DNA from 2 places in the Proteiniborus sp. MB09-C3 genome. Region 1 is predicted to be linked to the other one. Evidence: riboswitches for the same ligand, from Rfam matches in the RefSeq annotation. Region 1 holds a riboswitch; the other holds the start of a gene.

Region 1 (5,995 bases):
GTAGATACAGGATTTTATCCATTAGGTTCATGTACTATGAAATATAACCCTAAAATAAATGAAGATATGGCAGCTCTTGATGGATTTGCTGACCTACATCCATATCAACCTGAAGAAACTGTACAAGGCGCACTAGAGCTTATGTATAACCTTGAAACATATCTTTCAGAAATATCAGGTATGGCTAGAACAACTTTACAGCCAGCAGCTGGGGCACATGGTGAGCTTACAGGACTTATGATTATAAGAGCTTATCATGCTTCTAGAGGAGATAGCAAGAGAACTAAAATAATAGTTCCAGACTCAGCTCACGGTACAAATCCTTCAAGTGCACAAGTTGCAGGGTTTGATATTGTAGAGATAAAATCAGATAAACATGGTGCAGTAGATATAGAGGCACTTAAAGCTGTATTAAGTGATGAAATTGCAGGTCTTATGCTCACAAATCCAAGTACTCTTGGATTGTTTGAAAAGAATATAAAAGAGATAGCTGATTTAGTACATGAGGCAGGCGGTCTATTATACTATGATGGCGCTAATATGAATGCTATCATGGGTATTACAAGACCTGGAGATATGGGCTTTGATGTAATGCACTACAATCTACACAAAACCTTCTCAACACCTCATGGTGGCGGAGGACCTGGAAGTGGCCCAGTTGGAGTAAAAGAAGATTTTATTAAGTTCCTTCCATGTCCAATGATAGAGAAAAAGGGTGATATGTATACTCTAAATTATGATTGTCCAGATTCAATAGGCAAAATGAAGGGCTTCTATGGACATTTTGGAGTGATGGTTAGAGCATATACCTATATATTGTCAATGGGTGCAGAAGGTCTTAAGGAAGCAAGTGAAACAGCTGTTCTTAATGCAAATTATATTATGAATAAGCTTAAGGATCACTACTACCTACCATTAGACCAAATCTGTAAGCATGAGTTTGTATTAGGTGGGCTAAAGGAAGATAATTTAGAAGTAGCTACACTAGATATTGCTAAGAGGCTTCTAGACTATGGCTACCATCCACCAACAGTATACTTCCCATTAATTGTTGATCAAGCAATAATGGTAGAACCTACTGAAACAGAAAGCGTTGAAACACTGGATGGCTTCATAGAAACTATGATTAAGATAGCTGAAGAAGCAGAAAAAGATCCTAATCTGTTAAAAGAAGCACCACATAATACACCAGTTAGAAGAATAGATGAAGCTAAGGCAGCAAAAGACCTTATCTTAAAATGGAGTAAATAAATATTAATCTTAAATTCAGGTAAGGCATGCTCCTTGCCTGAATTTTTATATTGCTGGATAAAAAAATAACAATATGACAAAACTATAAAAATAGTTATAATTTTTTGATGGAGTGATTATATGAATCCAATGTTGAAAAAATTAGTAGACCAAGAATTTATGACAGAAGCATTTGCAAGCTATATCGAAGAAGCAGTAGCTAATAAAGACTCTTTTGTGGTTTCAGGTCACAAAGGATGGGGAATTCTACCTCTTTTTGCTACAATAGGTGCTGTAGCTAAGGGAAATTCTTCAATGAAGCAGGTTAAAAGCTTCGAAGACTTAGCTGATGAAGCTGAATACTATTTAATTGGAGATCTTAAGGATATTGATTATGCAAAGTTAATTACTGACACTATGTTAAAACAAAATTCATCAATGATTTGTCTAAAAGATCCAGATCATCCATACTCATTTTTTAAATTACTTGGTGATGTTTATAAAGCTAATGGAGATACTTCCAAGACATATCAAGTACTTGAATGCGACAAGATCAATGATGAGAAAAAATTGGTCAAGATCACTAAGATTACATTAAATGAAAAAGGAAGGCCTTTAAAGGTTGACTTAAGAGGATAGCTAAATGTTTAGACCCGCAGATAACTGCGGGTTTATTGCGGCATTGAAAAAAATCAGGAGTTTAGATTCCTGATTTTTTTATATTTATGGTGTTTTTTAATACTACTACTAGTGTTTTTTAATACTACATGGTGTATAATATATTTAGAGATATTAAAAGAGGAGAGTGATTTAATGAATGAATTAAATAAATCTTTGGGAGTTAATGAAATTTCAAAGAAGGCTTACTCTATAAAGGAGGAAATAGCCAGCAGCATAACTCACGGCGTAGGTGTTCTATTTAGCGTAGTCACTTTGACTATTTTGCTCATATATGCTATTTGGGATAAAAGTACAATATCAATAGTGGCCTTCAGCATATATGGATTTTGCTCCATCTGTCTGTATACATCTTCAACCCTATATCATAGCTTTCAAAATGAAAAAATAAAAAAGATACTTAGAGTATTTGACCATTCTTCAATATTTTTATTTATTGCAGGTACTTATACTCCAGTTACATTGCTATCTATGACAGGATATTGGAGAATAGGTATATTAGTTGCTGTATGGACTATAGCGTTATTTGGCATAGGATTTAAGATATTCACCTATAATAAATTCGATAAGTTTAAAATGGTTTCTGTACTTATGTATGTGCTTATGGGCTGGATAGTAGTTATAGCAGTAAGGCCTATGCTGCAGATGGTGCCGAAAGGATTTTTCATTTGGTTATTGGCAGGTGGAATAGTCTATACATTAGGAACAATATTTTATTCAGTAAAGAAAATTCCTTATAACCATGCTATATGGCATTTATTTGTACTAGGCGGAAGTGTAATGCACTTTCTAGGAATATTTATATATTTGAAATGAAAAAGCTGAGAATTCTCAGCTTTTTCATTATACTATAATCTCAATTAGATGAAACAATAATAAAAAAATAATGCAAAGCTATTAAATCTTAGCTATAGTACTAAAGTACTAAAAAGCACATAATTAGGAAAACACTCTATTAATCAACGATATTTTGCAGACATAAAATAAAGATTTTGGTATAATATTTTGGTGATAAAACAAAGCTAGCAGGATAATTTTTGAAAAAGGTAAACTTATTGAAAAATAAGGACGCAAGGCTACAGGCCTAAAGTCAAATGACCATGGTAGCTGGGCCACCAGATTATTGCATGTAAGCCCATATCTCTCCATGCCTTTTCGACATGTAGGGATTTTTTGTTTTATTGTTAAAATAACTTGGAAGGAGGACAAAATTATGACAGAGGATATCGAAAAAGCAAACGATGCTGATGAGATAGTTGCATGTTTGAATTGCAGTAGTTCAGTAGTAGAACCTGAGTATAAAGCACCTTTGTGTAGCGAGTGTAGGGACAAATTATCAAATCGTCCAATACCACTATGGATAAAAGCTTTCTTTGGTATTATATTTATTGTTACTATTCTATCTCTTATAATGTTTCCAGCTCTACTGAAAGCAGGTGTTGCTTATGAAAGAGGGGCTAGGGCTGAAAATGAAAGAAAATACATTACTGCTATGAATGAGTATGAAAGGGTTTTAAACAAGTATCCTGACTCAACTCTTGTTTTGGCTAAGCTTAGTATTGCATATTATGAGAATGATAAAATTGATAAAGCAATAGATGCAATTGATATGATAATAGGGGAAGAGGCAGAAGAAGACTTAATAGACAGGATTGATACTGTTATGGATAATATAGCTACATTTTATTTCCTCAATGAAGGCTTAAATAAAATATTGAATAGTTCAGAGCAGGACTATTATACTGAAGAACTTGTAGCTCAGCTAGAAACTTATGTGAATGAACATCCAGAAGATGTTGCAGGAAAGTATTATTTAGCAGATGCTCTATATGAGTTTGGAGAGTTTGATTATGCTGAAATTTTAATAAGAGAAGTTATTAATTCTAAACCTGAATTTCATTCTGCATACTTTTTTCTTGCCGCAATATGTAGGGAACAAGAAAGATACGATGAAGCTTTAGAATACTGCAAAGAAGTGTTGAGCATGAATGCTGAAAATCCAGGAGCATACATAACTATATCCAAAATAGAGCTTAAGAGAAATAATGACGAAGTTGCTTTGGAAATGGCAGAAAAAGCATATAAACTTGACAAAGATAACAATCAAGCTGTTTCAAATCTCTCTCTAGCTTATCATTATAACGATATGATAAGTGAAAGAGACAATATGTTTAATCTTCTTGTAGATAAAAATGCTGAATATGAAACCGAATTTTTGACATCAATTTTTAACGGAACATATCAATGGAGATAAATAAGCGAGGTGTAATATTATGTTTATCATACCAGGATTTTTAATATCAATAATAACTTTTCCTGGAGTAATAGTTCATGAGCTTGCTCATCAACTGTTTTGCAAAACATCTAGGATTGCAATCTTTGATATTTGCTATTTTAGGTTTGGAAATCCATCAGGCTATGTGGTTCATGAAGAGCCTAAAAATGCGAAGCAGCAAATTCTAATAGGCGTAGGGCCTTTTATAGTAAATACGGTAATTGGTGCATTAATTTCACTGCCTGCTGCTATACCAGTTATTAAATTTAAGAGCGGGAATATTTTAGAATATGTATTGATTTGGCTTGGTGTGTCCATAGCTATGCATTCTTTTCCTAGTGTACAAGATGCAAAAAGCATATGGGCATCTATAAGAAAAAAAGAAACACCTATTATAGTTAAAATATTTGGGACTCCAATAGTTGGGATAATTTTAATATGTGCTATTGGCTCTGTGGCATGGCTTGACTTAATTTATGGAATGGCAGTTGCTATGCTCCTTCCTAATTTGCTTATTAAAATAATAGCGTAAAAATTCTATAAAATTATATATATAAAAAGCTTTAAAAATTATTAGAGAGGATAGTAAAGACTATCTTCTTTTTTTAATTAAGAAGCAAAGGGCTATTTTGAAGATGAATGGTTCAAGATTGTAGAGGGCAGTGAAGAAATAGGCTATTGCATAGTAGCTCCCAGCGAGAAGTGGAAACCAGAAAGAGTAGCTGTTGAAAAACAGGTGAAAGAAGAAACGGAAGGCGGCCCAGCTGGACATGTTAAACTTGATACGGGAATATTATATGAGAGCAAAGGGAGGATTAAATGTTATTGGAAGCTATTTACAAAGTCTTATTGTTTTGATTTACAAGTCATGACTTAGTGTGGTATAATAACAAAATCGTTATATTCAATAAAACATAACGATTAAAGAAAAAACATAAACAGATAAGAGGATTGTTTTACTTATGTAAGCGGTGTCATGGACGATATTACAAGTGTGTTTGGCTCAATACTGTATGTTATAGCATTTATTTTAAGTGAAAATATAAATTTAATTATTTTAAAATCTAAATGTGAAAAATATAATTTGAATTTACAAGGAGGAGCAAAGTGCGAACTAGGGCAGATAACTGCAATTCTAATAATTATCTCAAGTTTTTAATACTAATATTAATACCCATAATTGCCTTTTTGCTATCTATGACGATTGGAAGATACTCTGTAACTATTAATGAAATATTTGAAGTAGTAATAGCCAAAGCCCTAAAAAGAAATATAGAATACCCTGAGGTGATTGAGACAGTTTTATTTCAAGTTAGGATACCAAGGATTATAGCAGCCATGATTGTAGGAAGTGCACTATCAATATCAGGTACGGTATATCAAGGAATGTTTAAAAATCCAATGGTTTCTCCAGATATACTAGGAACTTCAGCAGGGGCAGGTTTTGGGGCTGCACTGGCTATATTGCTTTCTTATAATACTGTTGGGGTACAAATATCAGCATTTATATTCGGGATTATTGCGGTTTTTTTAACATACTTTATAAGTATAAAAATAGGTCGAAGCAGTAATTTTATGTTTGTTCTAATATTAGCAGGAATCTTAATAGGTACTATATTTCAATCATTTATATCGTTATCAAAGTACATGGCAGATCCATATAATAAGCTACCTGCTATAACATTTTGGCTTATGGGAAGCTTATCGTCTATAAGTAGAAGAGATGTATTCTTGCTTATAATACCTTTTTTGCTAGGGACTGTGCCTTTATTTTTGATAAGATGGCATTTAAATACTTTATCCTTTGGCGAA
Region 2 (5,995 bases), 770 kb from region 1:
TTTATCTAAATGTCAGAGTTAGCAATTAATAAATCCTCTGTAATCAAACCCTCTATTTTATTTTTATTTTTAACCAACAAAAAGTCAGGATTTTCTTTTTTAAATATTCCTCTAATATTTTCGATTGAGGCTTCTGAATTTACATATAAAAATGTTCCCATCATCACATTAGCTGCAATGTCTTCAGGATTGGCTTTTATTAATTCCTCATCTGTTATTACTCCAACAATATTGCCATTTTCCACCACTGGAAAATGATGTATCCCTTTATCTAATATAATGTTGTTTATCAATGTAATACTATCAACAAGATTTACTAGCATAAAGTTTTTTATCATAATATCACGAGCTTTTCTAATCATATTATTATAATTTTGCTAACATGTAAATAACACAAAACTGTACTTACTAATCATAGATTCGTTAGCATATCTTCCTCCTTCCTTCAGTTATTATAATTTTTAATGCTTGAATCTTGAAACTGTTTCCAATAGCTCTTCTGCTAAATGAGCTAGCTCTTGTGCAGAGCTTGCTACTTCCTCCATAGAAGCAGTCTGTTCTTCAGAAGCCGCAGATACTTCTTGGCCAGAGGCTGCTGTCTGTTGTGATATAGCTGCAATGCTATCTATCGATTTAACTATTTCATTGCTTTCAGAAGCTATCTGCTGTGTAGCTGCACTCACTTCATTTATTTGTTCTGCCACGTTTTCAACTTCCTTAACTATAGACTTAAAAGTATTTCCTGCCTTGTTTACTGCTTCTACTCCTTCAAGAATTTCTTGTCCTCCAGATTCAATAACATTGACTGCACGGTTTGTCTCGCTCTGAATATCTTTTATTAATCCTTCAATTTTCTGGGTCGAAGCAGAAGATTGCTCAGCTAAGTTTCTTACCTCTTCAGCAACAACTGCGAATCCCCTTCCCTGTTCGCCTGCTCTAGCAGCTTCTATAGCAGCATTAAGAGCTAGTAGATTTGTTTGATCCGCAATATTCTTAATGACATCTACAATCTGTCCAATTTCTTCTGATTTTTTTCCTAAGGCATTAACAACATTCGCACTTTCTATGGAAACCTGCTTTACTCTATCAATTTTTCTTACTGCATTTTCTGCCTCTCTTACTCCTTCGTTGGCAGCATCAGAAGCATTCTTACTTGCATTAGTTACAGATTCTGTATTTGCTGCAGCCTGCTGTATTGCAGAAGAAATTTGACCTATATGGGAGCTGGTAGCCTCTAATTCTTCGGATTGTGCTGCGGCACCGCTGGACAGCTCCAGTATAGTTTTAGATACTTGCTCGGCAGCAGCTGTTGTTTCTTCAGATGATGCTGATAACTCCTGACTATAGGCGGCAACACTTTGAGAAGCTTCTGTAATCTTTATTATCATATCTCTTAGCCTATCAGTCATTATGTTAAAGGAATTTGCTAATTCACCAATTTCATCTTTATTTTTAACCTTTATAGCTTGTACTGTTATATCACCTTCAGCTATTTTTTTCGTAGCTCCAGCCATTACTGTTATTGGCTTGGAAATTATATTAGATATGTATAAAGAGACTATTATTCCTGTTAGTACGCTTAGTACAATTATAATAATCAATATGACTAATGTTTCTGAATATAGCATGTCGCTTCCATTATTAGCCGCCTCTGCTAATTCACTTTTTTGCTTTACGAGATAATTGATTTTTATTTCTATTTGCTCAGAATTAAGACGATTTACCATAGTTTGTTGATTAGCTTCCTCAATTTTGCCACTTGTAGCTAATGCAATAGCACTTTCCTCGTTAGGCTTTAGTATTTCCCACAGTTTTGTTATTTCAGAATATATACTTCTACCTTCCTCATCTACTATTGTACTTTTAAAATCCTCTAAGTTTTTTTCAAATTCCTCAAATGTAGACTTCATACTTTTAGCAGCTGTTTCCCGTCCTTTAGAATCTACTGCTAATATCAGCATTCCCCTGTCCTCTCCCAAGGATGCTAGATTTATTTGTGCATCTTTAATATATTCAATGCCTTTTAAGTGCATGTCATATAAAACAGTTAATTCATTGTTAATTACTGAAAGACTGTATATTCCAACACCACCTAATATAATCATTAAAATAATTAAGGCACTGAATCCAAATATTAGCTTTTTTCTCACTGTCAATTTCATTTATAATTCTCTCCTTTAGAAATTATGATAAACTAACACCTTGCTAAGAGAACAACCTTTTCTACAAATATCAGCCTTTTTAAATAGATGCAAGAAAGCTGTGAGTTCTGTTAAAACCACAGCTAAAAAATCATGGAAAAACATATTTACAACCCAGTCATTATAGTGTCGTACATGTCATATCCGTGGTTTCGCGTCTCTATCCTTCGATAAATTAGCTTTTTATATATTTTCATTGTATTGTACAAATAGTTTTTACATATAATATTACTATATTAGACACCACGTATTATTGTAGTACTATTTTCCACTTTTGTCAACATTTTATGCTATAATAAGGAAAAAGTTCTATGGTAATCTCAAACATATCCATTTACTACTCTTATGACACAATAGGCGGGGTATATATTAATATCTGCTTTATAAAATTAATACATTTTATGAAGCGAATATAATAATAAATTACAAAATAATGGGAGTGATTGTTATGGACAAAAGCCAGATATATCGTCAAAAAATACTTTCTTGTGCAAAAGAAATCCTAGAGATTAATGGCGAAGATGCTATTACTATAGATAATATTGCAAGAAAGTGTAAAATCAGTAAATCCACTTTTTATAATTATTTTTCTAATAAAGAAGACTTAATAAACCATCTAAACAGTTTCTCTGATATAGATGGTTTTTTTGTTTCTGGGACAAGAGAATTGATTTTACTTAAGGCAATTGAAGCTTTTCCCAGATTCGGATTTAACGAAATTGATATGGATAAAATCGCCAAGCTAGCAAAAATAAAAAGGACTACTATATATAATTATTTTTCTAGCAAAGAGGAACTATGGGAAAACTGTATTAGATATATTGTTGATAAGCAAAAAAGTATTATAGAGTCTATTGTGCTCGCTGATGAGAATCCTGTAGAAGTAATGGATAATTATATAGACTCTTTATTTAAGCTAGAAAATGAGTATTATAATGCTATCATAATAGTAAGCAAATACCATTACATAAGCAATAAAAAAATGCAAGAATTGCTTAAGGAATTAATCGATATAAAAATAAAATTATTTTCTTCAATAATTGAAAATGGGAAACAGAAAGGAAGCTATAAAAAGGATATAAATTCTATTAATACAGCAAAACTTATTACGACTTTTTTATTTGGATTAAGTTTTATCGATGCAGAAGATATTGGTGAATCGAAAAAAAAACTTTTTAACTTACTTCATAATTTTATAAAAGAAAATAACTTATCTAAGGAAGTACATGAGCCTTGATAAAAGAAACATCCCTTGTAACCTTTTAATTACTAAAGAGTATTATGATAATGTTAGATTTTAGTTGAGGGGGCGTTTCTGTGTTAGAAGCCTTATTATTAGTTATAGCTTTATCCTTAGATGCTTTTGTAGCTAGCATTGCTTATGGAACAAGTAAGATTAAAATACCTATTTCATCGGTAGCCGTTATTAGTACTATTTGCTCCTTTATTCTTGCGATTTCTCTTTTTTTAGGATCCATATTGAAAATGGTATTGCCAAACAGATTTGCTACTACAATTAGCTTTATAGCTCTTATGCTGTTAGGTATATATTATTTGCTTGAAGGGATTGTAAAGGCTAATTTAAGGAAAAGTGAAAGCTCAAATAAAAGAATTAAATTTAGATTTGCAGATATGCAGCTTGTACTGGATATTTATTTAGATGAAACAAGAGCTGATTTAGATAATTCAAAAAACCTCAATCCTAGGGAGGCTTTATACCTTGCCATAGCTCTCTCCATAGATTCGTTAGCAGTAGGATTTGCAAGCAGTTTAGGAGAGGTTAATTACATCCTTGCAATTCTGTTTTCCTTAGTTGCAGGTGCAATTGCTATTCTAGCCGGATTGTTCTTAGGTAGAAAGCTTGCTGAAACAGCAAAAATAAACTTATCATGGTTATCAGGTGCTCTATTATTAGTACTGGCAATTTTAAAATTAGTATAGAAAAACGGTAAAGAAACGACAAAATAATGATATACTCCCCTTTTGGCTAATAGCTCTATTGTTTTGCTATCTAGCATAATGGGACATATCTCAGGACTTTTGTCGTTTCTTATAACTTATGCTTTATTTTCCACTATTCTAGGACAACTCCAGTTCCAGAGGCTGTTACCATAAGCATATTGCCTCCTTCTCCTAAAACCTCATAATCAATATCAACTCCAACAACTGCGTTGCATCCAAGGGCAGAAGCTCTTGATTGCATTTCTCTCAATGCATCTTCTCTAGCTTTGATCAATTCTCCCTCATAAGATTGTGAACGTCCTCCAAAAAAATTTGAAAGTCCAGCAGCAAAATCCTTAAGAAAATTTACACCTGAAATTACTTCTCCAAAGACTATACCTCTATACTCTTTTATTTTTCTACCGTCTACATTTGGTGTTGTAGTTACTATCATGCCATACCTCCCACTTTATTTCTTAATACAATAATATTATACCCTTAATAAAATAATTCTTTGCTCAGCTGAATCTATTATACTATTTATATCTGGCGTTAAATATAGATATCTAGCATGAAAACATAATAGAAATACATGTTCTGATGTTTCAAATATAGAAAATGCATCAAAGAAATACTATCCGATGAAGCAACTCTACTCTACAGTGCTATTATAATTCTATAAAAAACTTTTTATACCATATAAGAAAAACATATATTGTCCATATCTGTCTAGCATGGTTCTCTTTACCTGTATAATGCTCTTCAATTAATTTCACAATTTCCTCAATATTAAAGAATTCTTTTGCTACGTCCGACTGAAACATTTCTTTTACCATATTATAATACTTTTCCTCACGGAACCAATATCTAATTGGTACTGGAAATCCTACCTTAGTTCTATTTGCCCATTCGCTTGGCAATGTATCTTTTGCAGCAATTCTCAATGCGTATTTACTATTTTTATCATTGACACGATATTTTACGGGTATTTGAGCTCCTAAAGACATGACCTCTTTGTCTAGAAATGGAACTCTTAGTTCTATCGAATGTGCTGAACTCATTTTATCAGCCTTCAGAAGAATATCTCCTGGCAACCACAAATTCATGTCAAGATACTGCATCTTAGTAACATCACTTTGATCCTTGACCTTCTCGTACACTTTCTTTGTAATACTTTGTACAGAGGGGCCAGATTTATATTCATCTTTTAGCACTTTCAATGCATCTTCTTCTTCAAAAACTTTGGCTTGACCAATAAACCACTTTTCTACTCTTTGCCCGCCTTTTACTAGAAAATTGGTTATCCTATTCTTGGGTAATGCTTTGCAGACTAGTGAAACTGGACGCCTAATAAAATTAGGTATCTTCTTATATTTCTTCATTGTTGGTGTTGTCTCATACCAAGCGTATCCTCCAAATATTTCATCCGCACCCTCGCCTGACAATACTACTGTGACATGCTCTCTTGCAAGCTTAGCTAAAAAGTATAGCGGCACAACCGATGGATTTGATTGTGGCTCGTCCATATGGTACTGAATAGTCGGAAGCATTTCGAATGACTCTTCAGCAGATATGAATTTTCTATGATTTTCTATCCCTAACATGTCCGATAAATCTTTAGCCAAGTTTGTTTCATTATACATATCTTCATAATCACTAAAGCCTACTGAAAAAGTTTTGTTAGGCATTAATAATGACGTAATATAGCTTGAATCTACTCCACCAGATAAAAATGAACCTACTTTTACATCACTAATTCTATGATATTTAACTGATTCAGCCACAGTCTCTTTTATTTTGTCAACGTAATATTCTAGGCTGTTATCTTTTTCATTATACATTGGATCCCAGTA

The links. Region 1 has a riboswitch for cyclic di-GMP ahead of QO263_RS02680 (tetratricopeptide repeat protein). Riboswitches for the same ligand answer to the same signal wherever they lie in the genome.
Region 2: linked by a shared signal. The riboswitch ahead of QO263_RS06380 (methyl-accepting chemotaxis protein) and the one ahead of QO263_RS02680 (tetratricopeptide repeat protein) in region 1 are both predicted to bind cyclic di-GMP.

Annotation. Positions count from the first base shown of each region.
Region 1 covers NZ_CP127161.1:557,551-563,545, forward strand. The annotation lists gene gcvPB (aminomethyl-transferring glycine dehydrogenase subunit GcvPB) at 1-1,251, shown strand, start outside; gene QO263_RS02670 (hypothetical protein) at 1,372-1,869, shown strand; gene trhA (PAQR family membrane homeostasis protein TrhA) at 2,044-2,724, shown strand; cyclic di-GMP riboswitch class I at 2,944-3,028, shown strand; gene QO263_RS02680 (tetratricopeptide repeat protein) at 3,122-4,162, shown strand; gene QO263_RS02685 (metalloprotease family protein) at 4,182-4,715, shown strand; gene QO263_RS02690 (FecCD family ABC transporter permease) at 5,291-5,995, shown strand, end outside.
Region 2 covers NZ_CP127161.1:1,322,555-1,328,549, reverse strand. The annotation lists gene QO263_RS06385 (CBS domain-containing protein) at 6-338, opposite strand; gene QO263_RS06380 (methyl-accepting chemotaxis protein) at 462-2,162, opposite strand; cyclic di-GMP riboswitch class I at 2,307-2,392, opposite strand; gene QO263_RS06375 (TetR/AcrR family transcriptional regulator) at 2,650-3,438, shown strand; gene ytaF (sporulation membrane protein YtaF) at 3,519-4,142, shown strand; gene QO263_RS06365 (putative heavy metal-binding protein) at 4,276-4,596, opposite strand; gene asnB (asparagine synthase (glutamine-hydrolyzing)) at 4,811-5,995, opposite strand, start outside.